One region of the Paraburkholderia sp. 32 genome, then DNA from elsewhere that is predicted to be linked to it. Evidence: predicted binding sites of a transcription regulator. Region 1 holds the regulator's gene; each other region holds the start of a gene.
What was found. Region 1 encodes HrcA, which represses chaperone genes, less so after heat shock. Its sites were predicted from a motif close to TTAGCACTCNNNNNNNNNGAGTGCTAA; they were not measured.
Positions count from the first base shown of each region.

Region 2: the regulator HrcA is predicted to act here: its motif matches at 5,017-5,043, upstream of groES (co-chaperone GroES).
Region 3: the regulator HrcA is predicted to act here: its motif matches at 6,479-6,505, upstream of rpoH (RNA polymerase sigma factor RpoH).

Region 1 covers NZ_JBNDKD010000003.1:2,961,845-2,971,801, forward strand. The annotation lists gene glnE (bifunctional [glutamate--ammonia ligase]-adenylyl-L-tyrosine phosphorylase/[glutamate--ammonia-ligase] adenylyltransferase) at 1-1,257, shown strand, start outside; gene recN (DNA repair protein RecN) at 1,363-3,030, opposite strand; gene OKW26_RS36525 (NAD kinase) at 3,097-3,999, opposite strand; gene hrcA (heat-inducible transcriptional repressor HrcA) at 4,210-5,229, shown strand; gene hemH (ferrochelatase) at 5,411-6,481, shown strand; gene OKW26_RS36540 (RNA-binding S4 domain-containing protein) at 6,490-6,897, shown strand; gene OKW26_RS36545 (hypothetical protein) at 6,869-7,030, opposite strand; gene grpE (nucleotide exchange factor GrpE) at 7,396-7,983, shown strand; gene dnaK (molecular chaperone DnaK) at 8,315-9,957, shown strand, end outside.
Region 2 covers NZ_JBNDKD010000003.1:3,081,115-3,091,071, reverse strand. The annotation lists gene OKW26_RS37105 (hydroxymethylpyrimidine/phosphomethylpyrimidine kinase) at 1-572, shown strand, start outside; gene OKW26_RS37100 (hypothetical protein) at 860-1,048, opposite strand; gene OKW26_RS37095 (chondroitin 4-O-sulfotransferase) at 1,070-2,089, shown strand; gene cysC (adenylyl-sulfate kinase) at 2,116-2,754, shown strand; gene groL (chaperonin GroEL) at 2,960-4,600, opposite strand; gene groES (co-chaperone GroES) at 4,654-4,944, opposite strand; gene OKW26_RS37075 (FkbM family methyltransferase) at 5,477-6,187, opposite strand; gene OKW26_RS37070 (hypothetical protein) at 6,601-6,990, opposite strand; gene OKW26_RS37065 (hypothetical protein) at 7,341-7,964, shown strand; gene OKW26_RS37060 (hypothetical protein) at 8,048-9,511, shown strand; gene OKW26_RS37055 (polysaccharide biosynthesis tyrosine autokinase) at 9,608-9,957, opposite strand, start outside.
Region 3 covers NZ_JBNDKD010000003.1:2,780,859-2,790,815, forward strand. The annotation lists gene nagE (N-acetylglucosamine-specific PTS transporter subunit IIBC) at 1-1,791, shown strand, start outside; gene cydX (cytochrome bd-I oxidase subunit CydX) at 1,906-2,022, opposite strand; gene cydB (cytochrome d ubiquinol oxidase subunit II) at 2,059-3,195, opposite strand; gene OKW26_RS35735 (cytochrome ubiquinol oxidase subunit I) at 3,230-4,822, opposite strand; gene cydP (cytochrome oxidase putative small subunit CydP) at 4,812-5,072, opposite strand; gene rpoH (RNA polymerase sigma factor RpoH) at 5,482-6,417, opposite strand; gene OKW26_RS35750 (acyloxyacyl hydrolase) at 6,773-7,345, shown strand; gene OKW26_RS35755 (nuclear transport factor 2 family protein) at 7,387-7,770, shown strand; partial or broken gene OKW26_RS35760 (2-isopropylmalate synthase) at 7,968-8,954, opposite strand; gene ybiB (DNA-binding protein YbiB) at 9,337-9,957, opposite strand, start outside.

The DNA of each region.
Region 1 (9,957 bases):
CTGGAGCCGGCTGGGCGGCGCGGCGATACGGTCGCGCGCCTGTTCGATCTGCTCGAAGCGGTGAGCCGGCGCGGCGCGTATCTGGCGCTTCTGACCGAGTATCCGCAGGCGCTGCACCAGGTGCTGTCGGTGCTGGGCGGCTCGCGCTGGGCGGCCGGCTATCTGATCCGCCATCCGCAACTGCTCGACGAGCTGCTCGACGTCGAGGCGATCAACAGTCCGTTCGACTGGGCTGAATTCAAGCGTACGTTGCGTTTGCGGCTCGCCGCCGCCGATGGCGTCGAGCAGCAGATGGATCTGCTGCGTCACGCGCATCAGGCCGAGGTGTTCCGCATTCTGCTGATCGAGCTTGCCGGCAAGCTGTCCGTCGAGCACGTCAGCGACCGGCTGTCCGAGCTCGCCGACGCAGTGCTCGACGTGACGATCGAAGCCGTGTGGAAGCAGTTGGCCAAACGTCATCGCGACGTGCCGCGCTTCGCGGTGATCGCCTACGGCAAGCTCGGTGGCAAGGAGCTCGGCTACGCGTCGGACCTCGACGTGATCTTCCTGTACGACGATCCCGGCGATGCCGCCGCCGACGTCTATGCAACCTACACACGGCGTCTGATCACATGGCTGACCACCGCGACCGGCGCCGGCACATTGTTCGACATCGACCTGCGGCTGCGACCCAACGGCGAGTCGGGCCTGCTCGTCACCGACCTCGATGCGTTCCGCCGCTACCAGCTGCGCGAGGGCGACGCGGCGAATACCGCGTGGGTGTGGGAGCATCAGGCGCTGACGCGTGCGCGCTACTGCGCGGGCGATCCGGAGATCGGCGCGAAGTTCGAGGCGATCCGCGAACAGGTGCTGACGACGCCGCGCGAAGCGGCGCCGCTCGCGAAAGAGATCGTCGAGATGCGCGCGCGTGTCGAGGCGGGACACCCGAACCATACGCCGGCGCTGTTCGACCTGAAGCACGACCGCGGCGGCATGGTCGATATCGAGTTCACCGTGCAGTACTGGGTGCTGCTGCATGCGGCGCGCGATCCCGAGCTGATCCGCAATACCGGCAATATCGCGCTGCTGCGTGAGGTGTCGCGTTTCGGGCTGATGAGCGAAGCGGAAGCGGAGACGGTCGGCGCCGCCTATCGGCGCTATCGCAAGCTGCAGCACACGCTGCGGCTCGATGGGATGGAGAAGGCGCGGGTCGATCCGGCGCTGGTGGCGGCCGAGCGCGAGGCGGTGCTGGCGTTGTGGAAGAGGGTGTTTGGGTAGGGGCGCTCACGCACTTCGCGTAGCGCATCATGCGCGGCCGGGATCGGTGTGACGTCCCGGCCAAGCCGACTCAGCCGTGTGCGGCCGCCTATGCGCGGCGCAATTTCAGGCGGCCAGCATTTCCTTCGCGTGCTTGCGCGTGGTCGCCGTGATTTCGAGGCCGCCGAGCATTCGCGCGACTTCCTCGATGCGGCTCGCCTTGTCGAGCGAGCTCACGCTGCTGAGCGTGCCGCCGGTGCCGTTGCTCATCTTTGCGACCTGGAAATGATGATCGCCGCGCGCGGCGACCTGCGGCAGATGGGTCACGCACAGCACCTGGCGCGCCTCGCCGAGCTGATGCAATAGCCGTCCGACCACTTCGGCCACGCCGCCGCCGATGCCCGTATCCACTTCGTCGAAGATCAGGGTCGGTGTCGGGCTGGCCGCGCTCGCGATCACTGCGAGCGCGAGACTGATACGCGCGAGTTCGCCGCCTGACGCAACCTTCGCGAGCGGCCGCCGCGGCACGCCGGCATGACCGGCGACGCGGAACTCGATCTGCTCGAGCCCGTGCGCGCCGCCTTCGGGCAGCGGCACCAGCGCGACCTCGAAGCTGCCGCCTTTCATCGACAGTTCCTGCATGCCGGTCGTGACCGCCTCGCCGAGCGCCTTGCCTGCTTTCGCGCGTGCCTTCGACAGCTTTTTCGCCTCGGCGACGAACACTTCCTTCGCTTGCGCTTCGGCGGCGCGCAGGCCGTCGAGGTCGGCGGCGGCGTCGAGCGCGGCCAATTGCTTGCGCCGCTCGGCGTGTTCTTCCGGCAGCGTCTCAGGCCGCAGGCGGAACTTGCGCGCAGCCGAGTGCAGCGCGTCGAGGCGCTTTTCGACCTGCGCGAGCCGCTCTGGATCGAGCTCGAGCTTCTGCGCGTAGTGGCTCAGCGAATACGCGGCTTCCTGCAACTGGATTTCGGCCGGTTCGAGCGCGGCGAGCACGTCGTTCAGCGCCGGATCGATCTCCGCGAGGTCGCGCACCTTCGACACGATCGAGCCGAGATGCGTGATCATCGCGTCGTCCGATTCGGACAGCGCGCCGAGCGCTCCCTGCACGCCGTCGATCAGATTCGCGGAATGCGACAGCCGCCGATGCTCGGTGTTGACTTCTTCCCATTCGCCCGGCTGTGGCGCGAGCTTGTCGAGTTCGGTGAGTTGCCACGCGAGTCGCTCGCGTTCGAGTTGCAGCTCGCGATCGCGCGTTTGCGCTTGCTCGACGGCCTGCGCCTTGTCGCGCCACGTGCGCCACGCGCGCGTGACGGCGGCGGCCAGGTCGGACAGGCCCGCGTGCGTGTCGAACAGCTCGCGCTGCGCGTCCGGGCGCATCAGCAACTGGTGCGCGTGCTGGCCGTGAATATCGACGAGCATCTCGCCGACCTCGCGCAGCTGCGCGAGCGTGGCCGCCGTACCGTTGATGAACGCGCGCGAGCGGCCGTTCGCGTCGACCACCCGCCGCAGCATCACGGTGCCGCCGTGCTGGCCGTCGTCGGCCGCGCCGAGCGCCTGCGTGTCGAGCCATTGATCGACCTGTGCGTGCGTCTCGAACTCCGCGGTGATGTCGGCGCGGCTCTCGCCGGTGCGCACGACGCTCGCCTCGGCGCGCGCGCCTAGTGCCAGCGCGAGCGCGTCGATCAGGATCGATTTGCCGGCGCCGGTTTCGCCCGAGAAAACGGTAAAGCCGCTGTCGAATTCGAGATCGAGCGCGGCGACGATGACGAAGTCGCGTATCGAGAGGTGGCGAAGCATGGAGGTGGTCGGGTGAGCTTGGGATTCGGGTGGCGGCCGCGGCGGCGTGCGAAATCAAAGTGCCGCTTACGGCCTCGGGTCTTCTTCGTGCGACGGGTACTCGTGCCAGTGCAGCTTCTTGCGTAGCGTCGCGTAGTAGCTGTAGCCGACCGGATGCAGCATCGGCACCGTGTGGCGCGAACGGCGCACCTCGATCGTGTCACCGAGCTCCAGCGACGTGAACGACTGCATGTCGAAATTGACGTTCACCTCGCGCCCGGAAACGATCTGGATGCTGACCTTCGATTCGTCCGGCAGCACGATCGGCCGGTTCGACAGCGCGTGCGGCGCGATCGGCACGAGCACGATGCCCTGTAGTTGCGGATGCAGGATCGGCCCCTGCGAGGACAGCGCGTACGCGGTCGAGCCGGTCGGCGTCGCGACGATCAGGCCGTCCGAGCGCTGGTTGTACATGAAGCGGCCGTCGACCGACACGCGCAACTCCGCCATGCCCGAGAAGCCGCTGCGGTTGACCACCACGTCGTTGAACGCGAGCGCGTGGTAGATCGGCGTGCCGTCGCGCACGATGCGCGCTTCGAGCAGCACGCGCTCCTCGCGCTCGAAATTGCCGGACAGCATCTGCGGCACGATCTCGCGCATGTCGGAGATCGGAATGTCCGTGATGAAGCCGAGCCGCCCGTGGTTGATGCCGATCAAGGGCGTGCGATACGGCGCGAGCTGGCGGCCGATGCCGAGCATCGTGCCGTCGCCGCCGAGCACCACGGCGACGTCGGCGCGCGCGCCGATCTCGGCGAGACGCAGCGCCGGATAGTCGGTCACGCCGATTTCGGCGGCGGTGTCTGCTTCGAACACGACTTCCAGGCCGAGCTTCGCGATGCAGGCGGCGAGCGCGGTCAGCGGCTCGCCGATGCCTGGCGTATTGCTGCGCCCGACGAGCGCGACGGTCTTGAACTGGCTGGTCACTTGCATGCCGGCATTACACCATAGGTAGGGCCTGAAAAGAACCGCAGACCAACCCGGTTGTGGGGCGGCGCACGCAGGGCGTCTGCGTATGTCGCGATTATCGTTAGAATGGTGAAGACCCGATGACATGCGAGCCCGCCGACGGCGGTGCATTCGCCGGGAGCGGGCGCCGCGGGCGCTCTCGGCTGCGATGCCAATGAGCTAAAATTTTTCGCCATGCTAGATCCTCGCGCACAAACCCTCCTCAAAACGCTGATTGAGCGCTACATCGCCGAAGGTCAGCCGGTCGGCTCGCGCACGCTGTCACGTTATTCGGGCCTCGAACTGAGTCCGGCCACGATCCGCAACGTGATGTCGGACCTCGAGGATCTGGGGCTCGTGATCAGTCCGCATACGTCGGCAGGGCGCATTCCGACACCACGCGGCTACCGCCTGTTCGTCGACACGATGCTGACCGTCGAATCCGCCGCCGACGAGGAGGCGGTGACGCGCACCGTCAAGACCACGCTGCAGGTGGGCGAGCCGCAGAAGATCGTCGCCGCGGCGGCGAGCGTGCTGTCAAATCTGTCGCAGTTCGCCGGCGTCGTGCTCACGCCGCGTCGCAGCCACGTGTTCAAGCAGATCGAATTCATGCGCCTGTCCGACCAGCGCATTCTGCTGATCATCGTGACGCCCGAAGGCGACGTGCAAAACCGCATTCTCGCCACCCAGCGCGACTTTTCGCCTTCGCAGCTGGTGGAAGCCTCCAATTACATCAACGCGCACTTCGCGGGCCTCTCGTTCGACGAGGTGCGCCGCCGCCTGCGCGAGGAAATCGACGAGCTGCGTGGCGACATGACCTCGCTGATGCACGCGGCCGTCACCGCCAGCACCGACGAATCCGACACCGGCGAGACCGTGTTGATCTCGGGCGAGCGCAATCTGCTCGAAGTCGCCGATCTTTCGTCGGACATGGCGCGCCTGCGCAAGCTGTTCGATGTGTTCGACCAGAAGACCAGCCTCCTTCAGTTGCTCGACGTGTCGAGTCACGCGGCGGGCGTGCAAATATTCATTGGCGGCGAATCGAATCTGGTACCGATCGAGGAAATGAGCGTCGTCACCGCGCCGTACGAGGTGAACGGCAAGATCGTCGGCACGCTCGGTGTGATCGGACCGACCCGCATGGCCTACAACCGCGTGATTCCGATCGTGGACATAACCGCGCGGCTGTTGTCCATGACGCTCAGCCAGCAGTAGTCCTCGGGCTCCGCGGAACTGGCGTCATCGCAGTCCGTGGCGATCATGATGCGCGAACGCGCGGTGTCTGCCAATCGTCCGAATGGCCAGGGGTCTCTGGCGGCGCCGGGCAGAACTCGCGCCGCTATAATGAATCTCCATTGAATCGACTCGCCGCAAAATGCGGTGATTTCTGCTACCTATGCGCTTCGACCTCGAGCGGCCTTCACAGAACGCCACGTCGCATCGCGTCGCCGTGTTGCTGATCAATCTCGGCACGCCCGACGCGCCGACGCCGCGCGCGGTGCGCCGCTACCTCGCGCAGTTCCTGTCCGATCCTCGCGTGGTCGAAATTCCGGCGCTGCTGTGGCAGCTCATTCTGCGTCTGCTGATTCTGCCGTTGCGCGGCCGCAGCTCTGCGAAGAAGTATGCGGCGGTGTGGATGCCCGAGGGCTCACCGCTGCGCGTCCACACCGAAAAGCAGGTCGAGGGCCTGCGCCATCTGCTGCAACTGAACGACTACACGGTGCTGGTCGACTACGCGATGCGCTACGGCACGCCCGGCATTCCGGCAATGCTGAACCAGCTGAAGCTCGCGGGCGCCGAGCGCGTGTTGCTGATGCCGATGTATCCGCAGTATTCGGCGTCGACCACCGCGACCGCGTTCGACGAAGCCTTTTCCGCGCTCAAGCGCATGCGCAACCAGCCGGAAGTCCGCACCGTGCGCCAGTACGCCGATCACCCGGCGTACATCGCGGCGCTCGCCGCACAAGTGCACCACTACTGGCATCTGCACGGCCGCCCCGATTTCGCGGCGGGCGACAAGCTCGTGCTCAGTTTCCACGGCGTGCCCAAGCGCACGCTCGACCTCGGCGACCCGTACCACGAGCAATGCCAGCAGACCGGCGCGCTGCTGATGCAGGCGCTCGATTTGACGTCGGTCGAATGCCGCATCACGTTCCAGTCGCGCTTCGGCAAGGCCGAATGGCTGCAGCCCTACACGGCGCCGACGTTGAAGGAACTCGGCGCGGCAGGCGTGCGGCGTGCTGACGTGTTTTGCCCGGGTTTCACCGCCGACTGCCTCGAAACGATCGAGGAAATCGGCATGGAAGGGCGCGGCGAATTTCTGCAGGCGGGTGGCAAGGAGTTTCACCGGATCGCCTGTCTGAACGCGTCGCAGCCGTGGGTTGCCGCGCTTGGCGAAATCGTTGCGCAGCATCTGCAGGGCTGGCCCGTGCAGGCGGTGCCGGTGCCGCACACGACAGGAGCTTGAATACGCAGATGAACTACCGCATTTCAACCGAACCGGGCGCGAAATTGCGCATCGACAAATGGCTGTGGGCCGCGCGCTTCTTCAAGACGCGTTCGCTGGCCGCGGAGGCGGTCGACAAGGGGCGGGTGCGTATCGGCGGCGTCGCCGTGAAGCCGGCGAAGGACGTGCGTGTCGGCGATCTGGTCGAAATCGAGATCGAGCGCTACGTGTGGCAGGTGGAGGTGCTGGGCGTATGCGACGTACGCGGTCCGGCGAGCGTCGCGCAGACGCTTTATGTGGAAACCGCGCAGAGCAAGGCGAAGCGGCAGGTCGAGCAGGAACGGCGCAAGGTCTACCACGAGCCGGCCGCCGCGCTGCACGGCCGACCGACCAAACGCGACCGGCGCACTATCGACAGATTTTCAGGTGGGGATTGAGAAACTGCTCCACGGTGGCGTGTGCGCCGCCGTACTCGGTGGTGTGGTCGTTGACCGCACCGGACATGCAGATGGTCGTGGTGCCCGCGATCAGTACCAGTGCGACCACGCCGATTGCAAAGGTCAGTTTCACGGTACTCCCCTTGATGGGCTGAAACAGGCTATCGGAACGACTGTCAGGTGTCGGTAACGCTTACGTCAGATTAGGGTTAACGTGGCGTTGCTGCTCCATGACTGGAGAATAGGTCAGTTGCGGGCTGCACTCAATCTCTATCTGATTGCGCCACGGTGAGGCTTGTTACGGCGCATTTCGCCTGCACGTCGGTGGTGCGAAAAAACCCTCGACCCGCTTGAAACGGCTTTTTCAGGCCCCATCTGGGGTCCGGTCTGGCGGATCGGCGCGAAGACGCGTGTCGCGATTTTGCAAAGCATGAATCGTACTGTGTCGGAACGGCTTGCACCGCCTTTGGCTTTTACTTTTTAACGACTTTCAGCGACATGGAAAACACGCAAGAGAACCCGACGAGCCAGAATCCCACGCCCGCCGACGAAGCCGCGCGCCAGGCCGCCGAGGCGGCTGGGGCCGCTGCTCAACAGCCGGACACCGGCGCCCCCGCGGAACCGGCCCAGGGTGCCGCCGAGCAGGCGCTGGCCGACGCTCAGGCGAAGATCGCCGAGTTGCAGGAAAGCTTCCTGCGCGCGAAGGCCGAAACCGAAAACGTGCGCCGTCGCGCTCAGGAAGACGTCGCCAAGGCGCACAAGTTTGCGATCGAGAGCTTCGCCGAGCATCTGCTGCCGGTGGTCGACAGTCTCGAGGCGGCCGTCGCCCATTCGTCCGACGACTTGCAGAAGGTCCGCGAAGGCGTCGAGCTCACGCTGCGGCAGTTGAACGGCGCGCTCGAGAAGGGGCGCGTCATGGCGATCAATCCGGTCGGCGAAAAGTTCGATCCGCATCGCCATCAGGCCATTTCGATGGTGCCGGCCGACCAGGAGCCGAACACCGTCGTCGCGGTGCTGCAAAAGGGCTTTGTGATCGCGGATCGCGTACTGCGTCCCGCGCTCGTGACCGTCGCGGCGCCGAAGTAATCACGTCGACACTCGCTCCGGGCGTTCGCGCCGGTGGCGTCTGCTGCGTCGCTTCGCCTCGCTACGTGCCGCAAAGATCCATCGATTCAGGCACTTCCGGCGAACCACGCCGGGGGCGCCGCGCAGACTGACCGAGCGGGCTCGCAGCGAAGATTCAGGCGCCTCGCCCCGTGATTGAAAAAAATTAAAGACCGCATCGCAAAAGAGGTCTTGAAAACGATGTGGCCGCACTTATTTTGAGTGCAGGTATGAATTGAGAGCGGATCGTCCCGCCGCCAGATGGGTCAACCGGGCGCTTTCCGCAGCGATCAAAGTCAGGAGATTTGTAAAAATGGGCAAAATCATCGGTATCGACCTCGGCACGACCAACTCGTGCGTGGCGATCATGGAAGGCAACTCTGTCAAGGTCATCGAGAACTCGGAAGGCGCGCGCACCACGCCGTCGATCATCGCTTACATGGATGACAGCGAGATCCTGGTCGGCGCGCCGGCCAAGCGTCAGTCGGTCACGAACCCGAAGAACACGCTGTTCGCGGTCAAGCGCCTGATCGGCCGCCGCTTCGAAGAGAAGGAAGTGCAGAAGGACATCGGCCTGATGCCCTACAAGATCATCAAGGCCGACAACGGTGACGCGTGGGTCGAAGTGCGCGACCAGAAGCTCGCGCCGCCGCAAATCTCCGCCGAAGTCCTGCGCAAGATGAAGAAGACCGCTGAGGACTACCTTGGCGAGACCGTCACGGAAGCCGTGATCACGGTGCCGGCGTACTTCAACGACAGCCAGCGTCAGGCAACCAAGGACGCCGGCCGCATCGCCGGTCTGGAAGTCAAGCGGATCATCAACGAACCGACCGCCGCGGCTCTCGCGTTCGGTCTGGACAAAGCTGAAAAGGGCGATCGCAAGATCGCGGTGTACGACCTGGGCGGCGGTACGTTCGACGTGTCGATCATCGAAATCGCGGACGTCGACGGTGAAATGCAGTTCGAAGTGCTATCCACGAACGGCGATACGTTCCTCGGCGGCGAAGACTTCGACCAGCGCATCATCGACTACATCATCGGCGAGTTCAAGAAGGAGCAGGGCGTCGATCTGTCGAAAGACGTGCTCGCGCTGCAGCGCCTGAAGGAATCGGCTGAAAAGGCCAAGATCGAGCTGTCGTCGAGCCAGCAGACCGAAATCAACCTGCCGTACATCACGGCGGACGCATCGGGTCCGAAGCACCTGAACCTGAAGATCACGCGCGCCAAGCTGGAAGCGCTGGTCGAAGACCTGATCGAACGCACCATCGAGCCGTGCCGCGTCGCGATCAAGGACGCGGGCGTGAAGGTCGGCGAAGTCGACGACGTGATCCTGGTCGGCGGTATGACCCGTATGCCGAAGGTGCAGGAAAAGGTGAAGGAGTTCTTCGGCAAGGACCCGCGCCGTGACGTGAACCCGGACGAAGCCGTGGCCGTTGGTGCCGCGATTCAGGGCCAGGTTCTGTCGGGCGACCGCAAGGACGTGCTGCTGCTCGACGTGACCCCGTTGTCGCTCGGCATCGAAACGCTCGGCGGCGTGATGACGAAGATGATCAACAAGAACACGACGATCCCGACCAAGCACGCGCAGGTCTACTCGACGGCTGATGACAATCAAGGCGCCGTGACGATCAAGGTGTTCCAGGGCGAACGCGAAATGGCAGCGGGCAACAAGCTGCTCGGCGAGTTCAACCTCGAAGGCATTCCGCCAGCACCGCGCGGCGTGCCGCAGATCGAAGTGAGCTTCGACATCGACGCGAACGGCATTCTGCACGTCGGCGCGAAGGACAAGGCGACCGGCAAGGAGAACCGCATCACGATCAAGGCGAACTCGGGTCTGTCCGAAGCTGAAATCGAGAAGATGGTGAAGGACGCCGAAGCGAACGCGGAAGAAGATCACAAGCTGCGTGAACTGGCCGATGCCCGCAACCAGGGTGACGCCCTCGTCCACAGCACGAA
Region 2 (9,957 bases), 120 kb from region 1:
CCGACTACGACGACATCCCGCTGATCCTCGCCCCGGACTTCACGCTCGACGACGAGCACGTGCTCGCCGCCGACGAACTGCGCGAAGCGATCGCCGATCTGCTCGCGCCGCAAACCACGCTGCTAGTCGCCGACTCGGCGACGCTGCTCGCGCTCGCGCAGCCCGACGGCGACGCTGAGGCGCCGAGCCTCGACGCGGCGATCTCGCATCTGCTGTCGCAGGGCTGCGAGTACATTCTGTCGACCGAAACCGGCACGCATCGGCTCGTCAACACACTCTTCAGCGAGGACGGCCAGTTGCGTCAGGACATGTGGGACCGCGCGCCGCATCGGTTGACGGGCCTGACCGATACGCTCGGCGCGGCGATCGCCGCGCTTCTCGCCAACGGCCAGGAGCCCGCGGAAGCGGTGCGCGAAAGCCAGGAGTATCTGTATCAGGCAGTGCGCAATGCGTTCCGGCCCGGCATGGGGGCGTACATGCCCGATCGCTTCTTCTGGGCGCGCAGCAGCGATGAAGACGAAACGCCGCCCGCGCAAGGCAAGGGCACGGCGCCGGGGGAAGCGCGGCACTGACCTCGCCATTTGTCGGCATCGACTAAAAACCCGCTGTCAGCCGTTTTTTTCATTAATGCGACTTTCGCGATTGGTGCGACTTTCCATTCGATTTATCCAAATTTAACAATGTAATTAGCGCGTAGCTATCGATACTGCCGCGCCCAGTTCGTCTCGCGGGCATCCTGGTCAATTTATTTTGCATAGCCGCATGAATCTTGCTGTCGGCGATGCAGCCAGACGTTTTACCGCGTAATCAAACGTTACAACGCCGATGACATCTTTTGTCTAGACTTTACGCATTACGATCAGTCATATGTCCCCACATGTCCTTTCCCACCTTCTTCATCCATCCACCGAAATGCGGCGGTTCGACCGTTATTTCGTTTTTTGATTTGAATAAAGGTAATGACCAATTCATTAGCTTTGTCTGGGATCAGGATGGCTGGGGAAACTGTCGCGCAAAGCTGCTCGAGACGCAGGTAGGCGGCGGTCATCTACCGTATGGCATTCATCGGATGATCAAATATCCGGTCAACTACTGCACGATCCTGCGCGATCCGCTCGCGCGCCAGATCTCGCACTACTGGTATGCGGCGAACGGCAAGAACGGCCAGATCACGCGCGGCGTCAGCGTGTCGGCGACCGAGGCTCTGGCGCTGCAAGGCGTACTGTCGCTCGACGAGTGGGTCAGCGAATCGCTCGGCGGCAGGAATCTGTTCGTGCAGATGCTGAGCGGCGAGCCGGCGGTCAACGAAGCGAGCCTCGCCGTCGCGCAAATCCATTTGCGCGAACAGATCGGAACCGTCGGCGTCTGCGAGGACATGAGCGAATTCTTATTGCGGCTGTGCGGTTCGACAGGGATGAAATTACCGTTCTGCTTCGAAGCGAATCGCACCAATGGTGCGCCGAAAGGCAAGGCTCACATCAGCGAAGCAGCCAGACAAAAGTTCATCGACGACAATAGCCTCGATTACGAACTGTTCCGCGACGCGAATCGAATCGTCGAAGCCTATGCGAATGAAACGGGCAGCGTCTTTTCGAATGCGCTCGAATTGGTCCGCGTGATTCAGTCCGAAATAAATCAGCTCGAGAATCCGCACGTCTATAGCGCGACGGTTTTCGGCATCGATGGCTCATTCCTGTCGCGCGTGCATGAGGTGATCCGCCGCTTCGATCTCGCGCCGATCGACACCTATCTGGAGTTCGCGCGAAGCCGGCAGCGTCCGCCGGTCGACCTGTTCGACGGTTTTGTCGACACGGTGCGCGACGGCGTAGTGTGCGGCTGGGCCGTCAACCTGAGCGAGCCGCAGCGGCAGGTACCGCTCGAGGTGCGGGTCGGCACGCAGATCGTCGCGACCGGCTGCAGCGGCGAGCCGCGGCCCGATGTGGCGAGCGCCGGCTATCCGAGCGCATACAGCGGATTTTCGATTCCACTGCCGAACGATATTCCGGAAGGCTTTCGCGTTACCATTGCCAATTCCACCGAAAGCCTGCACAACGCCGGCACGTGGCGGCAAGGCTGGCACTGCGAATGAGCCAGAAGAGCCAAGAGAACCTATCCATGAAAGAGCCGCCCCAGTTCGTGCAACGCTTCCACGGCAAGATCGCGCTGCAGGACCGCATACGCATGTTCGATCAGATGCCCGCCACGATCTGGCTGACCGGCCTGTCCGGCGCCGGCAAATCGACGCTCGCGTTCGCGCTCGAGGAGCAGCTGATTGCGCTCGGTCACGCCTGCTATGTGCTCGACGGCGACAACATCCGCCACGGTCTGGCGAGCGACCTTGGATTCGAGCCCGACGACCGGCGCGAAAACATCCGCCGGGTCGCGCACGTCGCCCAATTGATGAATGACGCGGGTCTGATCGTGATTTCCGCGCTGATTTCGCCGCTACGCGAAGATCGGGCAATGGCGCGCGCGATCATCGGAGCCGACAAGTTCGTCGAAACCTATGTGTCCGCCTCGCTCGCCACCTGCGCGAGCCGCGATCCCAAAGGTCTTTACGCGAAAGCGAGGTCTGGCGAGATCAGCTCGTTCACCGGCGTATCAGCGCCCTATGAAGCGCCGATCGATCCCGACCTGCACGTCGACACGGGAACGCTGAGCCCCGCGCAAAGCGTCGCGCAGATCTTCCACTACCTGCGCGAAAAGTGCCTCGGAAGGTCCTCTCATCGCACGGCTCGCGCCGCGGGCGCCTGATCCGCATAAAAGGGCGTCCGGAAGCGCTCGCCAGCAAGCACATCAACGCCGGCCCCAACCGAAAAAAAACCCGCATAAGCGGGTTTTTTCGTTTGGGGAAACGCCTCGCGGCGCACTCCCCACATGGACTTCCAGCCGGGCCTCGGCCGTGATCCAGACGCGCGGCAGTTCAACCACGCGGCCGGACCACGAGGCCCGAGCGGAATTACATGTCCATGCCCATGCCGCCCATGCCGCCGGGCATGCCGCCAGGCATCGGAGCATCTTCCTTCGGCAGTTCGCAGACAGCTGCGTCGGTCGTCAGCAGCAGGCCAGCAACCGAAGCTGCGTTTTGCAGCGCCGTGCGCGTCACCTTCGTCGGGTCCACGACACCTGCGTCGACCAGGTCGACGTACTCGCCGGTCGCTGCGTTGTAGCCGTAGTTGCCCTTGCCAGCAGCAACCGCTGCCACGACGACGCTCGCTTCTTCGCCACCGTTGGCGACGATCTGGCGCAGCGGCTCTTCCATGGCGCGCAGAACGATCTTGATACCTGCGTCCTGATCGGCGTTAGCGCCCTTCAGGCCAGCGATTGCCGTACGTGCACGGATCAGCGCGACGCCGCCACCCGCCACGATGCCTTCTTCCACAGCCGCGCGCGTTGCGTGCAGTGCGTCTTCGACACGTGCCTTCTTTTCCTTCATTTCGACTTCGGTCGCAGCACCGACCTTGATCACTGCAACGCCGCCTGCCAGCTTGGCGACGCGTTCTTGCAGCTTTTCACGGTCGTAGTCCGAGGTCGCTTCTTCGATCTGCGTGCGCACTTGCTTGACGCGAGCTTCGATGTTCGCTGCTTCGCCAGCGCCGTCGATGATCGTGGTGTTTTCCTTGCCCACTTCGATGCGCTTCGCCTGGCCCAGTTCAGCCAGCGTTGCCTTCTCGAGCGTGAGGCCGGTTTCTTCAGCGATGACCTGACCGCCGGTCAGGATCGCGATGTCTTCCAGCATCGCCTTACGACGATCGCCGAAGCCCGGAGCCTTGACGGCAACGGTCTTCAGGATGCCGCGGATGTTGTTGACGACCAGCGTTGCGAGCGCTTCGCCTTCGACGTCTTCAGCGATGATCAGCAGCGGACGGCCAGCCTTCGCGACTTGCTCGAGCACCGGCAGCAGGTCACGGATGTTCGACACCTTCTTGTCGTGCAGCAGCACGAACGGGTTCTCGAGCACGGCGACTTGCTTGTCCGGGTTGTTGATGAAATACGGCGACAGGTAGCCGCGGTCGAATTGCATACCTTCGACGACGTCCAGCTCGTCTTGCAGCGACTTGCCGTCTTCGACGGTGATCACGCCTTCCTTGCCGACCTTGTCCATTGCTTCAGCGATGCGCTCACCGATCGACGAATCGCTGTTCGCCGAGATCGCGCCAACCTGGGCGATTTCCTTGTTGGTCGTGCACGGCTTGCTGATCTTGCGCAGTTCTTCGATTGCGGCTGTAACGGCCTTGTCGATACCGCGCTTCAGGTCCATCGGGTTCATGCCCGATGCGACGTACTTCATGCCTTCGCGGACGATCGATTGCGCGAGAACCGTAGCGGTCGTCGTGCCGTCGCCTGCGTTGTCGCTGGTCTTGGAAGCGACTTCCTTGACCATTTGCGCGCCCATGTTCTGGAGCTTGTCTTTCAGTTCGATCTCTTTCGCGACCGACACACCGTCCTTGGTGACCGTCGGGCCGCCGAAGCTGCGCTCGAGAACCACGTTGCGGCCCTTCGGACCCAGCGTGACCTTCACGGCGTTGGCGAGAATATTCACGCCTTCGACCATCTTGGCACGGGCGGAATCACCGAATACGACGTCTTTAGCTGCCATCTTCTAACTCCTTGAATACTTTGGATATAACCGGTGAAGTAGCGACCTTGCGCTTACTTCTGCACCACGGCCATGATGTCTTCTTCGCGCATCACGAGCAGTTCGTTGCCGTCGACCTTGACGGTCTGGCCTGCGTACTTGCCGAACAGGACGCGGTCGCCGACCTTCACGTCGAGCGCAATGGCTGCGCCCTTGTCGTCGCGCTTGCCCGGGCCGACTGCGAGGATTTCACCTTGATCCGGCTTTTCCGCTGCGGCTTCGGGGATCACGATGCCCGACGCGGTCTTGGTTTCCTGATCCAGACGTTTGACGATCACGCGATCATGCAAAGGACGAAGGTTCATACATACTCCTCTCTGATTGAGACTGAAGAACGCTGAGAAAAACCCGGCTGGCCGAGCCAACCGGAGATGTTGTTAGCACTCTCGTGCAGCGAGTGCTAATTATATGGACGGGCAGTGACAAATTCAAGAAGGGGGGAACGCGGTCGAAGTTCACTACCCTGAAACGTGATTCGCTCGGGCTTGAACCCCGCCCTGTGCGGAACGTCTGCCGTTCGGCATTTTCTCTAATAAAACAATGATTTACCGACGTGTCGCATTGAGATTCGGCCCTTCGTGAAGGAAGAGGCGAACCATGACGAGGCAGCGACTTCGGAGGGGAGAGCCCGCTCGAAACGTCAAACCCAGGGAAATCCCCCATAAGCGCGGGCCGTTACGATAGTCAGCCTTCAGGCAAGTCGAGGGGGCTCATGAATGTGCTTCACGGCTGAGGCACCAGTCGGTCCAGGTATATCTGGACCGTTGCAGCGGCCGTTGATAGTGGGATTGTGAAATTGATAGCAGCTGCAAGGACGATACGTGCAGAACCGTAACGCTATAACTGAGTGCGAAAGATTTGAGATCTTTCCACTCTGAAGATCAGCGACAAATATGTCCAACTGACCAGTCGGTAATTGCGCTCCTCCAGATAGCGAAATATGGCGGAATCTATTACTTCCCTTATCGAAGTCAGCGTAGACTCCACAATAATGATCTTTGGTTTATACCTGCTGATATCAATCGATCGCAAGACTTCGTAATCGTGACCTTCCACGTCGATGGAAAGCAGATCGATTTCCTGACCGGCGTACGGGGTGTGCTCGAGAACGTCGTTCAATGTGGTAGTTTCAACGGTCCGGACGGAGATAGGCTTCTGGACTTCGGCCGCAGCCACTATGGGATCTATGGTCGAAGTCAACCCATAATTTGAAAAATTATAGACTTCCTTGAGCTGTTTCTCGTTCGAGACGGCCGCACATACATTGACATCACCAGACCGCGCAAGAGAAAACGTTTCAATTTTCACTGGATCCATGTCTATGTTGATGCCGCGCCAACCACGCTTGTAAAGCGCATGTGTGTTCGAGAACTTGACAGGGTGGTATGCACCAACGTCGACATAAACACCCTTATTGCACCGGGGACTGATTATCTCGCGCAACACCGCGTCCTCTCCAAACTGCGAGTAGTACAAACGCGGCCCGCGTGTTATCCACGTCTTGCGGACGAGCCAAAGGAAGTGTCCGAACGTCTTCGGGTTCAACATAATCGCTCCTCACTTCGAAACGATAACGGCAAAAGGTCAAACAGCGTTTGATCTGGAAACTTGCCCAGCAGAAGGTCGGTCCGGCATTACGTTAGCTAATATTCACATAGCAGGCCTCATTACCGCCGCAAATGTGCCGCAGTACGGACAAAACGATATTCGCGAATTAGTTACATGCTCGAAAAGTCGTTGAGAGTTACATCTGCAGACTACTCGACGGTTAGCCGAACATTAATCGAAAGTCATAATAATGTGTATTTTTGGCCGAAACCGTCGAGTGATGCAAAAAGCTTCCGGTTCCAGTCGGTTCGCATGTCACGGAATACAGCCGCGCGAGATTCAGCCCGCCGAAGCCTTCTGCATGAGGCCACGATCCGCCAGTTTCGGTCGCCCGACAGCGCGCTCGTTTCACTTCACTTCTGCGCAGGCCGGTGCAACGCATTACCCGCCATCCACTTGAGCCGTTCGCAATTGACCTTGATGCGCGCCGCGAATTCCTTCGGATCTCGCTCGCGCAGTGCGTTCATCTGGCTATTGGTGATGTCGGCGCGGTGCCAGCCCGTGTCCCAGTGCTGATCGAAATCGGTCGCACCGGTCAGGACCTTTCGGAGCCGCTCCTTATAGGCGCCGATCCGCTCTGGCGACACGTCGCAAAACGCCTGCGCGAAGCTTGCGCGCTCACCCGCCGTCTCCGCGCTCATGTTGGCGTCGCTCGCGCCGCTCGCGAGCGGCGCGGCGAGCGACAGCACCGACAGACAGAACGCTGCGCAAAGCGGCCGATAGCGATACGATAGGTTTTTCATCTTCGACTCCTGACGATCCTTCGTGGTGACCAGGGATTGTCCCGATCTTCAACGCCGCCTCGCCGATTGTGTCCTGATTGCACTGCACGATGGCGTTTTCGCGCGCTATCCGATGCATCGCGTGGCCAAACCGCGGTGCTACGCTCGTTAAAGCGGCATTCGCGACGTGCCCGTTCCGGGGAGCCGTGGCGCCAAGCACCGCAACGCCACGGCCTATCGGCAAGCCGCGACAGAAGCACGAGCGCCAGGCATGAGAACGAGCTCGAACACGACGCGCAACGAGCACAGAACGAAAGCACGACACGAAATCAAACACAAAAAGGCGAGACATCGCTGCGGGAGTGACTGCGATGGCATTTAGAACATATACCGTACTGACGCTGTTGGTGACGAGCACTGCCGCGTTCGCGTGGCGGCCTGTCACCTATCCGATCCGAAGTCAGAGCCCTTACGAGCGCAGCATCGACAACGCGATGTGCTACGCCGAGGCGAACCGCGTGACCGGGGTCAACATGGCCCACGAGTCGCAGATTCCGCCGCGTCAGCCGCCCGCGGCCAAAGGTGCGTCGACCGGCGTACCGTCGAAGCCGCCGCTTCCGCCTAGTTCCTTCTCAGCCACGCCGCTGCCGTGGAGCGCGAGCGCGCCCGAAGCCGCGAGCGCGCCGTTGGCTGAGGCGCAAGCGCCTGGCGGTGCATCGTCGGCGAAACCGGTGAACGAAGCCGCGGCCGGCGCCAGCGCGCCAGGCGCGCCGGCCACCGCGGCGGCGAATGCACCGCCGAACGCATCGGCAGCGGCAACGGGCCCCAGTGCGACCGCGGCACCCGGCGCGTCGGATGGGGCGGCCGCTTCGCTGCAGGCCAACGCGGCGTCGAACGTGAAGCTGCCGCCGCTGCCCGCGCCCGAGCCGCCGATGACCCGCTATTGGGCCGCCTACGGCGCGTGCATGCAGGCGCGCGGTTACGTCGTCCAGTAGTCCGGCCGACGCCGCTTGCGGGCGTCGTTGCATTCATTCTTTTTGATGGCGCCGCCCTTCGGCGCCAGTGGAGCGACACGGCCATGCCGCGCGACACGACCTCCGACCAGCCGTTTTTCCATCACTGCGCATACTGCGGCGTGCCGCTGTCGGGCCGCTTTTCGCCGTGTCCCGCATGCCATGCGCTGCCGATCGATTCGTTCGATACGGACGACAAGCCCGGCGAGCGCTCCGCGCGATCCCGGGCGCTGAGCGCATCGCGCACGCAACTCGAACCGCTGCCAGCGGCCGCGAGCTTGCCCGCGGACCGTTCGTCGCGACGCTCCGCGCAAACGAAGATGAGCCCCTACGATCTGATCGACGAAGCGACGTTCGAGCCGGGCGGGCGTCGACGGCGGCATCCGCTCGCGCTTGCCGCAGCCGCGCTCGCGACGCTCGGCGTCGTATACGTCGCCTTCGTTCTACTCAACGACGACGATGCGAGCGTCGACACGCCGGTCACGGTCTTCGGCACGGTGCGCCCGGACAACCCTGGCCAAGCCCCTGCACAGAACGTTGCGCAGAATGCGGCGCCGTCGGTTGCCGCGGCGCCGAAGCCGGCGTCGATCGTCGCGCAACGGCCGCGTCCCGTTGTCGTCGCGCGGCAGCAACCGGCGAACGTGCACGCGGCCCTCGTCGCGCCACCGTCACCGCCCGTCGTGGCGACCGCACCGACCGTTGCGCCATCGTCACCGCCGGTCGTTGCGACCGCGCCCGCCGTAGCGCGATCGAGCCCGCCCATCGTGGCGACCGCACCGACCATCGCGCCATCGTCACCGCCGGTCGTTGCGACCGCGCCCGCCGTAGCGCGATCGAGCCCGCCCATCGTGGCGACCGCACCGACCATCGCGCCATCGTCACCGCCGGTCGTTGCGACCGCGCCTGCCGTGGCGCGATCGGCTCCACCCGTCGTGGCGACCGCGCCCGCCCCAGCGCGACCGTCAACGCCCGTCGTTGCGACCACGCCGACCGCAGCGCGACCGACACCGCCCGTTGTCACGACCGCGCGCGCCGTAGCGTCAACGAAGACATCGAGCGCGGCCATCTCCGCGCCCACGCCGCGTGGCACGGCGCTCGCGTCGACCAGCACCAACACCGACACGATGGCCGCCCCGCTCACGCAAGCCGACAAACAGCGCGCCGACGCCGAGCGCAATCTGAAAGCCGCGCACGGCTATCTGCAACGAGGCAATCTGGCGGCGACCAGAGCACGCCTCGCCGCCGTAATCACCGCGCAGCCCGACAATCGCGGCGCGCGCAGCATGCGCGCCCAGGTGAGCACGCTAGAGCAGCAACGCGACGCGTTGCTGAGCCTCGCGCGCGGCTGCAGCAACGTGGGACATTGGGAGTGCGCGTCGCACAACGCCAACGAAGCGTTGCGGATCGATTCGAGCAGCAAGGCCGCGCAACGGCTCGTCGCGCTCGCGTCGCACGAGTCGGCGTGGCAAACCATGCAACCGACGGCGGAAGAGTCGCGCGCATTGCGCGATCTGCTGCGTCACCACTAAGGATTGCGAGGTATCTCGCGGGACGGCGGCACGGGCGTGCAGTCGATCACGCCCGCCCGCGCGGCGCCCCGAAAGACGCGCGCGCGGGCAGCAGTGTCAGCCGGCGATGCTGTCGTAGCCGTAATAGCCGCCCTGATACCCCGAGCCGAGAAACGCCGCTTCCTGCGGAACGTCGGTGAGCAGCACGCCGCGCAGACCGACGCCACCGTTACGCAGGCGTTTGGTGGTTTCGATGATCTCATGCAGCGGTTGACGCCCATGCCGCACGACGAGCAGCGTCGTCGCCGCGTATTTGCCGATCAGCGTCGAGTCGGTCACGGCGAGCACCGGCGGCGTGTCGATGATCACGACGTCGTATTGCGGCTTCAACACCTCGAGCATCGCTTCGAAGCGTTTGCTCATCAGCAGCTCGGCCGGGTGCGAGGGCAGCGTGCCTTTCGCGAGCA
Region 3 (9,957 bases), 180 kb from region 1:
ATTCAGCGCCTGGGACGCGCGCTGATGCTGCCGATCGCGGTGCTACCGGTGGCCGGCCTGTTGTTGCGGCTCGGCCAGCCCGACGTGTTCAACATCAAGATGATCGCCGATGCGGGCGGCGCGATCTTCGACAACCTGCCGCTCCTGTTCGCGATCGGCGTGGCGGTCGGCTTCGCGAAAGACAACAACGGCGTCGCGGGTCTGGCTGGCGCGATCGGCTATCTGGTGCAGATCGCGGTGATGAAGGACATCAACGACAAGCTCAACATGGGCGTGCTGTCGGGGATCATCGCGGGCATCGTCGCGGGGCTGCTGTACAACCGCTACAAGGACATCAAGCTGCCCGACTACCTGGCGTTCTTCGGTGGAAAACGCTTCGTGCCGATCGTGACAGGGGTGGTCTGCGTGGTGCTAGGCATCGTATTCGGGCATGTGTGGGAGCCGGTGCAGAACGCGATCGACGTGGCCGGCCACTGGCTCACGACGGCCGGCGCGCTCGGCGCCTTCGTGTTCGGCGTGCTGAACCGGCTGCTGCTCGTCACGGGCTTGCATCACATCCTCAACTCGCTGACATGGTTTGTATTCGGCACCTTCACGCCGGCGGGCGGTGCGCCCGTCACGGGCGACCTGCACCGCTTCTTCGCTGGCGATCCGACCGCGGGCACCTTCATGACCGGCTTCTTCCCGGTGATGATGTTCGGCCTGCCGGCCGCATGTCTCGCGATGTATCACGAGGCGCCGAAAGAGCGTCGCGCGATGGTGTTCGGCCTGCTGTTCTCGATGGCGCTCACGTCGTTCCTGACCGGTGTGACCGAGCCGATCGAGTTCAGCTTCATGTTCCTCGCGCCGGTGCTGTATGCGATCCACGCGCTTCTGACGGGTCTGTCGCTCGCGATCTGCTCGGCGCTCGGGATTCACCTCGGCTTCACGTTCTCGGCGGGCTTCATCGACTACGTGCTGAACTTCGGTCTGTCGACGAAGGGCTGGTGGGCGATTCCGCTCGGCATCGTGTACTCGGTCGTGTACTACGGTCTGTTCCGCTTCTTCATCCGTAAGTTCAACATGGCGACGCCGGGCCGTGAGCCCGCCGCTGCCGACGAGCAGGTCGAGTCGTTCGCGGCGAGCGGTTTCGTCGCGCCGGCGGCTGGTGCGGCCGTGCCGCGTGCGCAGCGCTATATCGCGGCGCTCGGTGGCGCGGCGAATCTGTCGGTCGTGGATGCGTGCACGACGCGTCTGCGTCTGTCTGTGGTCGATACGGGGAAGGTCTCGGAAAGCGAACTGAAGTCGATCGGTGCGCGCGGTGTGCTCAAGCGCGGCACGAACAACGTGCAGGTGATCATCGGACCGGAGGCGGACATCATCGCCGATGAGATGCGTACGGCGATCGCGCAGGGTCAGGGCGACGCGGTGAAGGCGGCGGGTGCTGCTGTATCGGCGCCGGCTGCTGCCGCGGCGGCTACCGCTGCCGCGCCGGTCGCGCGAAACGCTGGGCACGCCGATGACGCGCAAGGCGGTCCGCTCGATCCCGATCCGCTGCGCTGGCTCGCCGTGCTCGGCGGCGCGGGCAACGTGGTGTCGCTGGATGCGGTCGCGGCGACGCGTCTGCGGGTAGTCGTGCGCGATCCGTCGGCGGTCGATCGTCAGCGCCTCGCGACGCTCGATACTGCGTGGGTGTCGACCGACACGTTCCATATCGTCGTCGGCGAGGCCGCGCAGCGCTATGCGCAGAAGCTGGCCGAGCGCCTGTCGTCGCAAGGCGGCGGCGCGGGCGCGGCGCCGGTGCCGGCGTGATCGGTTGATGGCTGTCGAGCGCTGTTGAGTTGCACGGCGATCGCAGCACGCCAATAAAAAAGCGGCACCTGGTCCCAAGGTGCCGCTTTCGCGTTTACGACCAGAGCGTGGCGCCTAGCGAGTCCCTCGCTTTGCCGAGCGCGCCACCTCGCGCGATTCGAGCCACATCACATTGACGACACCGAACGCCAGAGCGACGCCAACGCCGGGAATCCAGCTGAAATACCACATCGCCAACTCCTGTTTGCTGTTGAAGCGTCGTGCCGGTCAATACATCGAATGGTGGTTTTCCTTGATCGCCGCGGCGGTCACCTTGCCGCGCATCACGCGATACACCCAGCCCGTATAGAGCAGGATGATCGGCAGGAACACGATGACGGCGAACAGCATGATCTCGAGCGTCAGGCGGCTCGACGTGGAATCCCACATGGTCAGGCTGCTGCGGCCGTCGAGTGACGATGGCATGATGAACGGGAACATCGAGAAGCCCGCGGTCAAGATCAAGCCGACGATCATCAACGACGTCGACAGAAACGCCGTCGCCTCGAAGCGCGAACGCGCGAGCAGCACCGCGAGCACCCCGCCGAGGAGACCCGCGAGCGGCGCAATCGCCATCCACGGGTAGAGCGCGTAGTTGTTCAGCCACAAACCCGGCGCGCCGATCACGGTCTTCATCAACGGATTGGAGACGGCGTCGAGCGGCGGCGCGTCGACGATCTGATAGCCGCCGATCATCGTCGCGACGAGCGCGCCCGCGACGAGAAACAGCACCACCGTGCACAGCGCCGCGAGCCGCAGCGCCTTCGACGCGCGCTCGTGAACCACCCCATCGGTCTTCCACTTGACGAACGCGGCGCCGTGCGCGGCCAGCATCGACACGCTGACGAGTCCCGTCAGCAGCGCGAACGGATTGAGCAGGCCGAAGAAGCTGCCGTGATAGGTGACGCGCAGATCGGTATCGAACGAGAACGGCACGCCTTGCAGCAGATTGCCGAACGCGACACCGAACACCAGCGCCGGCACGAAGCCGCCGATAAAGAGGCCCCAGTCCCACGCGTTGCGCCAGCGCGGATCCTCGCGCTTGCCGCGATAGTCGAAGCCGACCGGACGGAAGAACAGCGCGAACAGCACGAGCAGCATCGCGAAGTAGAATCCCGAGAAGGATGCCGCGTAGGCGAGCGGCCACGCGGCGAACATCGCGGCGGCCGCGGTCACGAGCCAGACCTGGTTGCCTTCCCACGTCGCGCCGACCGTGTTCACGACGATGCGTCGCTCGGAGTCAGTGTTGGCGATGAACGGCAGCAGGATCGCTGCGCCCATGTCGAAGCCGTCGGTGAGCGCGAAGACGATCAGCAGTACACCTATCAACACCCACCAGATCAGTCTGAGAACTGCGTAGTCCATATGGGTTTCTCCTCCGGGGCGGTGCAGCGGTGCGTCATGCGGCCGTGTTCGACAGTGGCTGCGTCACCGGCTGTCCGATCTCGTGGTGATAGCGGCCCGTATGCAGCGACGAAGGGCCGAGCCGTGCGTACTTGAACATCAGCATGATCTCGATGACGAACAGCCCCGTGTAGAACAGCACGAAGCCGCCGATGCTCAGATACAGATCGCGCGGCGTCAGCGTCGACGCGGCCAGGTTGGTCGGCAGAATGCCCGCGATGCTCCACGGCTGGCGGCCCATTTCCGCGACGATCCAGCCGAGCTCGGCGGCGAGCCACGGCAGCGGAATCGCGATGACCGCCCAGCGCAGAAACCAGCGACGCTTTTCGAGCAGCAACGTGCGCTGCGCGCAGAACCAGAAGGCGAGCACGAAGGTCGCGAGGAACAGCAGGCCAAGGCCGACCATCGTGCGGAACGAGAAGAACAGCGGCAACACCGGCGGAACCGTGCTTCTTGCCGCCGCGGCGATCTGGTCTGGCGTCGCGTCGATGACGTTCGGCGTGAACCGCTTGAGCAGCAGGGCGTAGCCGAGATCGTCCTTGTACTTGTCGAACTCCGCATGCGCCTCGTCGCTGGAGTCGCCGCCCTTTAACCGCTGCAACGCCGAATAGGCGAGCATGCCGTCCTTGATGCGACCTTCGTTTTGGGCGATCAGGTCGCGCAGGCCGACCACGGGTTCGTCGAGCGAGCGGGTCGCGATAATGCCGAGCGCGTACGGCACACGGATCGCATAGTCGGTGCGTTGCTCTTTCTGATTGGGGATGCCAAATATCGTGAACGGTGCCGGCGCGGGCGCGGTCTCCCATTCGGATTCGATCGCGGCGAGCTTGATCTGCTGGACTTCACCGGTGCGATAGCCGGATTCGTCGCCCAGCACGATCACGCACAGCGCCGACGCGAGGCCGAAGCCGGCGGCGATCGCGAACGAGCGCAGCGCGAACTCGGTGTCGCGGCGCTTCAACAGATACCACGACGACACGCCGAGTACGAACATCGCCGCGGTCACGTATCCAGCTGATACCGTGTGCACGAACTTGACCTGTGCAACCGGGTTGAAGATCACCGAGCCGATGCTGTCGAGCTCCATGCGCATCGTTTGATAGTTGAACTTCGCGCCGACCGGATTGTTCATCCAGCCGTTGGCAATCAGAATCCACAGCGCCGACAGGTTCGAACCGAGCGCGACACAGAACGTGACGATCAGATGCTGGATTTTTGACAATCTGTTCCAGCCGAAAAAGAACAGACCGACGAACGTCGATTCGAGGAAGAACGCCATCAGCCCTTCGACGGCGAGCGGGACGCCGAAAATGTCGCCGACGTAATGCGAGTAATAAGCCCAGTTGGTGCCGAACTGAAACTCGAGCGTGAGGCCGGTCGCGACGCCCATTGCAAAGTTGATGCCAAACAGCTTGCCCCAGAACTGCGTCATGTCCTTGTAGATCTGCTTGCCGGTCATCACGTAGACCGATTCCATGATGACGAGCAGCCAGGCGAGACCGAGCGTGAGCGGCACGAACAGAAAGTGATAAAGCGCCGTGATGGCGAACTGGAACCGCGACAGTTCTACGACTTCGCTAACGGGCATGTTGATCACCTCGAGACGGATGCGGGGCGGGCACCGACAGCAGCGCCTGCGCGACCTGCTCAGGCGGCAGCATCATGTGCTGCGCCTGTGGATGATTGAAGAATGTGTACTTGAGCGCCATCAGTAGCACGAACTTGATGGCGAGGATGATGGCGATATCGCGCGCCAGCGTTGGACCGCGCACCCACCTGGTGAACCGGCCGCGCAAGCGCGACCGGACAGTGCTGCTGCGATTCAGGGCTATGGTCATGATCGGTCGAAGACGACTTCACGCCGGTGAGTCCGGCTGGATCCAGACCGCCCTGGCCGTCAGGCAGTCTGGCGAATGCATGCCGATTGTAGGAGGTGAACCTCGCGCGCTCAGGTTTAGCCATGCGGCAACACGTCGCGAAACTTGCCGCGTCTGTGCAGTATTGCTACCGGACTTGCGATACGTCAAGAAACGCTTACCGGCCTCGACAGGCCGGCTTGCGGATAGGCCGACGCGAATGCGCGGCCGCGGGGACGCAAGAAAGGGCGAAAAGAATGAAAAAGCCCCGCCGTCTTGCGAGGGCGGGACTTGAGCGCGATGGTCGCTAAATGGCGCGATCGATTAACGCGTGTCGTTTTTACCTATGTCATGGGCGGGACACAATTGACGCGCGCATGGCTTCGACGCTTTACGCGTATTCGGTCAGCGCGCCGCGCATCTTCTTCATCGCGCTGGCTTCGATCTGGCGGATACGTTCGGCCGACACACCGAACTCGTCGGCCAACTCGTGCAACGTGGAGCCGCCCGAGCCATCGTCGGCCACCTTCAGCCAGCGCGCTTCGATGATGCGGCGGCTGCGCGGATCGAGCGCGTCGAGCGCGCTTGCGATGCCGTCGCTTTGCAGCCGGTCGCGCTGACGCGAAGCCAGCACGGCAGTCGGCTCACTATGCGAGTCGGCCAAATAGGCGATTGGCGCGTACGACTCCTCGCCGTCTTCGACCTGACCTTCGAGCGCGATATCGCCGCCCGACAGACGCGTCTCCATCTCCGCGACCTCTTCGCGCTTCACGTTCAGCTCCTTCGCGAGACCTTCGATCTCGTCCGGCGTGAACGCGCCAAGCCCCTGCTTGTGGCTGCGCAGGTTGAAGAACAGCTTACGCTGCGCCTTGGTGGTGGCGACCTTCACCATGCGCCAGTTGCGCAGGATGTACTCGTGGATCTCGGCCTTGATCCAGTGCATCGCGTACGACACGAGGCGCACGTTTTGCTCGGGATCGAAGCGCTTGACCGCTTTCATCAGGCCGATGTTGCCTTCCTGGATCAGATCGGCGTGCGGCAACCCGTAACCGAGGTAGTTACGCGCGATGGACACGACGAGTCTCAGGTGCGACAGCACCAGGCGGCGCGCAGCCTCCAGATTGTCGTGTTCGCGCAATTCGGTGGCGAACTGGCGTTCCTCCGCCGGCGTCAGCATCGGAATCCGGTTGACCGCCTGGATGTAGGCGTCGATGTTGCCCAGGTGACCAGACAGCAGCGAGGAATGCGAGAGCGCCAGTGCACCTGCCGGAGCGGCCTTAGCCGACGACGGGCTCAAAGTACTCGGAAGGGTCATTGCATGGCTCACGTGTGAAGCTCCTTTGGAATCAGACAATAGCGTACTCAGTAAACGACTCCAGCGATGGATGTTAGCACTCAGATCTGCCGAGTGCTAATACTTAGAGGTCGCAGGGGCATCTGAGTTCCAGAAAATCCTATTGAGTTTCGATTTCTAATAGCCATCATACGCTCTATTTGTCTTGTGCGTTGGACCTGTACAAAGTACCGCCCGGAGCAGTTGCACGCTCATGTTTGACTGACATCGTCCCCGTTTTAAAGAGAATAATTGCTGGTCATTGGCATTATCTGGGAAATACTTGCTCCTGAATTCGTACTTGGAGTAAAGGGGGCGCTCGGTTAATACTCGGCAGTATGGGGGGCGGATGAACAGGCAGAATCTTGTGGTGCGTGGGCTTACTCTAAAAAGCACGTTTGCCGTTCTGCTCGTTCTGCTGTTGGGTGCGGCGGGCGCGTCCCAAGCTGAGCAGTTCGGCGTGCACGTGGCCGCCGGCGTCGGCGACCATCACGTCAGGACGCTCGATCTCGGCGTGGTCTGGGATCCAAGCCTGACATGGTGGCAGATCGGCGACTGGCATTTCGCGCTGCTCGGCGGGGCGCACGTCGCGTGGTGGCACACCAATGAAGGAAACGTTCACGACAACATCGGCGAGATCGGCGTGACGCCGGTAATCCGCTTCATCAGGTCGTCGGGTTCGGTGCGGCCATTCATCGAGGTGGGTGCCGGCGTCCGGCTGCTGACCAGCCCGCGCATTTCTTCCGACTTCACATTGGGCACCTCGTTCCAGTTCGCCGAGATGGCGGGCGTCGGGTTGCAGTTCGGCGCTCGTGAGCAGTATGTCGCCGGCTACCGCTTCCAGCATGTCTCCAATGGCGGTATCAAAGAGCCGAATCCTGGTATAAATTTCAGCCAGCTATATTTGCAATATCACTTCTGACCGTGGCCGCCTGCGGCTCGCGGTGTTCGAGGGGCTCTGCAATGGCGGCAAAGATGATCGAAGCGATTCGCGGGCTCGAGCGAGAGCGTTTTCGCGCGATGGTCGATGGCGATGGGCAGTCGCTCGACACGCTGCTCGCGGACAACGTGAGCTACGTCCATACGAATGGCAAGCGCGAGACGAAGCGGCAGTTCATCGACGGGATCACCGCGGGGCGCCGTCGTTATCGGCAAATCGAGGTGCAGTCGCAGGATGTCTTGCCGGCCGGGCGCGAGACCTACGTCGTCACGGGCCGCGCGCTGATCGAGATGGAGGCGAATAACGGCGCGCTCCTGTTTCCGATTGCCTATACCGCGATTCACACGCACGAAGACGGGCAGTGGCGACTGATCGCGTGGCAGGCGACCCGTTGCGCGCTCGAGTGAGATTCTCATCGGGCGGGCGCGCCTCGTGAGCGCGTCTCCAGCGGCAGCGGAATGTGGGTGTGCACTCCGCTGCAGCAGGCTCGAGGCCCAACGCGAATTCACGCGGTCGCGCATTCGCCAGCTTTGTCGCGGCTGTTTGCGCCGTGCTCGTCTACATCGGCATCCGCGTCGCGCGCCTCGCGCGTGCCGCGCATCGCTACCTGTCCCGCATACGGATGCCGCGCCGCCACCGGAAGCCGCGTGCAGCGCTCCGCCACGCGCCGGATCGTCGCGAGATCCGAGAAATCCAGACCGCTGTCGATACCCATCGCGTCGAGATTCATCGCGACTGTGACGAGATCGACGTTGCCGGTGCGCTCGCCATTGCCGAACAGACAGCCTTCGATGCGATCCGCGCCCGCCAGCAGCGCGAGCTGCGCCGCGGCCACGGCGGTGCCGCGATCGTTGTGCGGATGCACCGACAGCACGATGCTGTCGCGGTAACCGAGATTGCGATGCATCCATTCGATCTGGTCGGCGAACACGTTCGGCGTGGCCGCTTCGACGCTTGCCGGCAGGTTGACGATCATCTTGTGATCGCGCGTAGGCCGCCACGTTTGCGCGAGCGCGTCGCACACCTCGCGCGCGAACGGCAGCTCGGTCGTGTTGAAGGTCTCGGGCGAGTACTGGAAGGTCCAGCGCGTGCCCGGCCGCGCCTGCGCGTGTTCCTTGATGAGGCCCGTGCCTTCGACGGCGAGCGCCTTGATCTCATCCTTCGACTGCTGGAACACGATGCGCCGAAACGACGGGCAGATCGCGTTGTACAGATGCACGATCGCGCGCGGCGCGCCTTCGAGCGCGTCGAACGTGCGTGCGATCAGCTCCGTGCGCGACGGCACGAAGACTTCGATCGTGACGTCGTCGGGAATGCGTCGCTCGTCGATCAGCTTGCGCACGAAGTCGAAATCGGCCTGCGACGCCGACGGAAAGCCCACTTCGATTTCCTTGAAACCGATCGCGACCAGCATCTCGAAGTATTCGAGTTTCTGCGCAGCGTTCATCGGTTCGATCAGCGCCTGATTGCCGTCGCGCAGGTCCGTGCTCATCCAGACGGGTGCGGCGTCGACCGTGCGACTCGGCCATTTGCGGCCGGTCAGCCGGACGACGGGAAAAGGGCGGTACTTTTCAGCGGGATTGCGCAACATGGAGAGGTGCCTCATTCGTGGTGTCGTCGGCGGAGGGTGGGGACGTCGAGCGGTTGGCCGACTGTTCACGCATGCACGCTGCGGATGCTGCCCATGCAACGTACATGTGATCCTCTCGCATCGTCCGCGCGGTAAACGGACGAATGCAAACGACGACAGGTTGTGGAGAACTACGACGGGGGTGAAGCGAAACTGCGGGAACTACGGGGAGGACCGCCGACGGCAACCGGAGCTGCCAGCGCGCGGGCGCTACGCGAGACTTACGCCAGGCGTAGCGATAGGGGCCGCGCCAGGCGGCCGGAGATAATTCGGAGGGTGTTCGGAAGGGAACGCATGAGGCCAAATGTATGACGGCGTGCGTTGGCCTGTCAACCCGCGGCCGTCAGGCCGCCGTCTTCGCGATATCGACGATCAGCTCGACCTGCCGCTCGAGCGCGCCAGGCACCGGCGCTTCGCCGCGCAGCACGGCGTCGATCCAGGCGGCCGTGGTCGCCGCGTCGCGCGCTTCGGGCAGCTCGACTTCGGGCGCATCGGGCGACGAGCGCTCGTGCGGCAGCCGCGTCTCGCAGATGCCGTCATGCAGCCAGTCGACCAGCACCTGGCGGCGCGTATCGGCGACCGCCTCGCCTTCGGTGCCGCGCGCGAGCAGCGCACCGCCGACGGCCGCATCGGGATGCGTGACGAACAGCTGAGTGAGACTGTCGCGATACGGCGGATGCGTGTAGTTCACGAGCCGCAATCCCGCGGGCGCGAACGGCTGCAGCAGCTTCACGAGCGTATGCGTCGAATTGCGCACGCCCATGCGCCGGCGCAGCGCGAGCAGGCGCGCGAGCTTGGGCGCCAGGACGTCGATCGAGGCGAACGCGACGCGGCGCTCCGCAAGTCCAGCTTCGATCTGCGCGTGCGACTGCGCATGGGCGATGCGCAGATGTGTGAAGATTTCCGCGCTCGTCACCCGACCCAGATCCTCGGTGACGCCGTGTACCAGCACCGGCACGCCTTC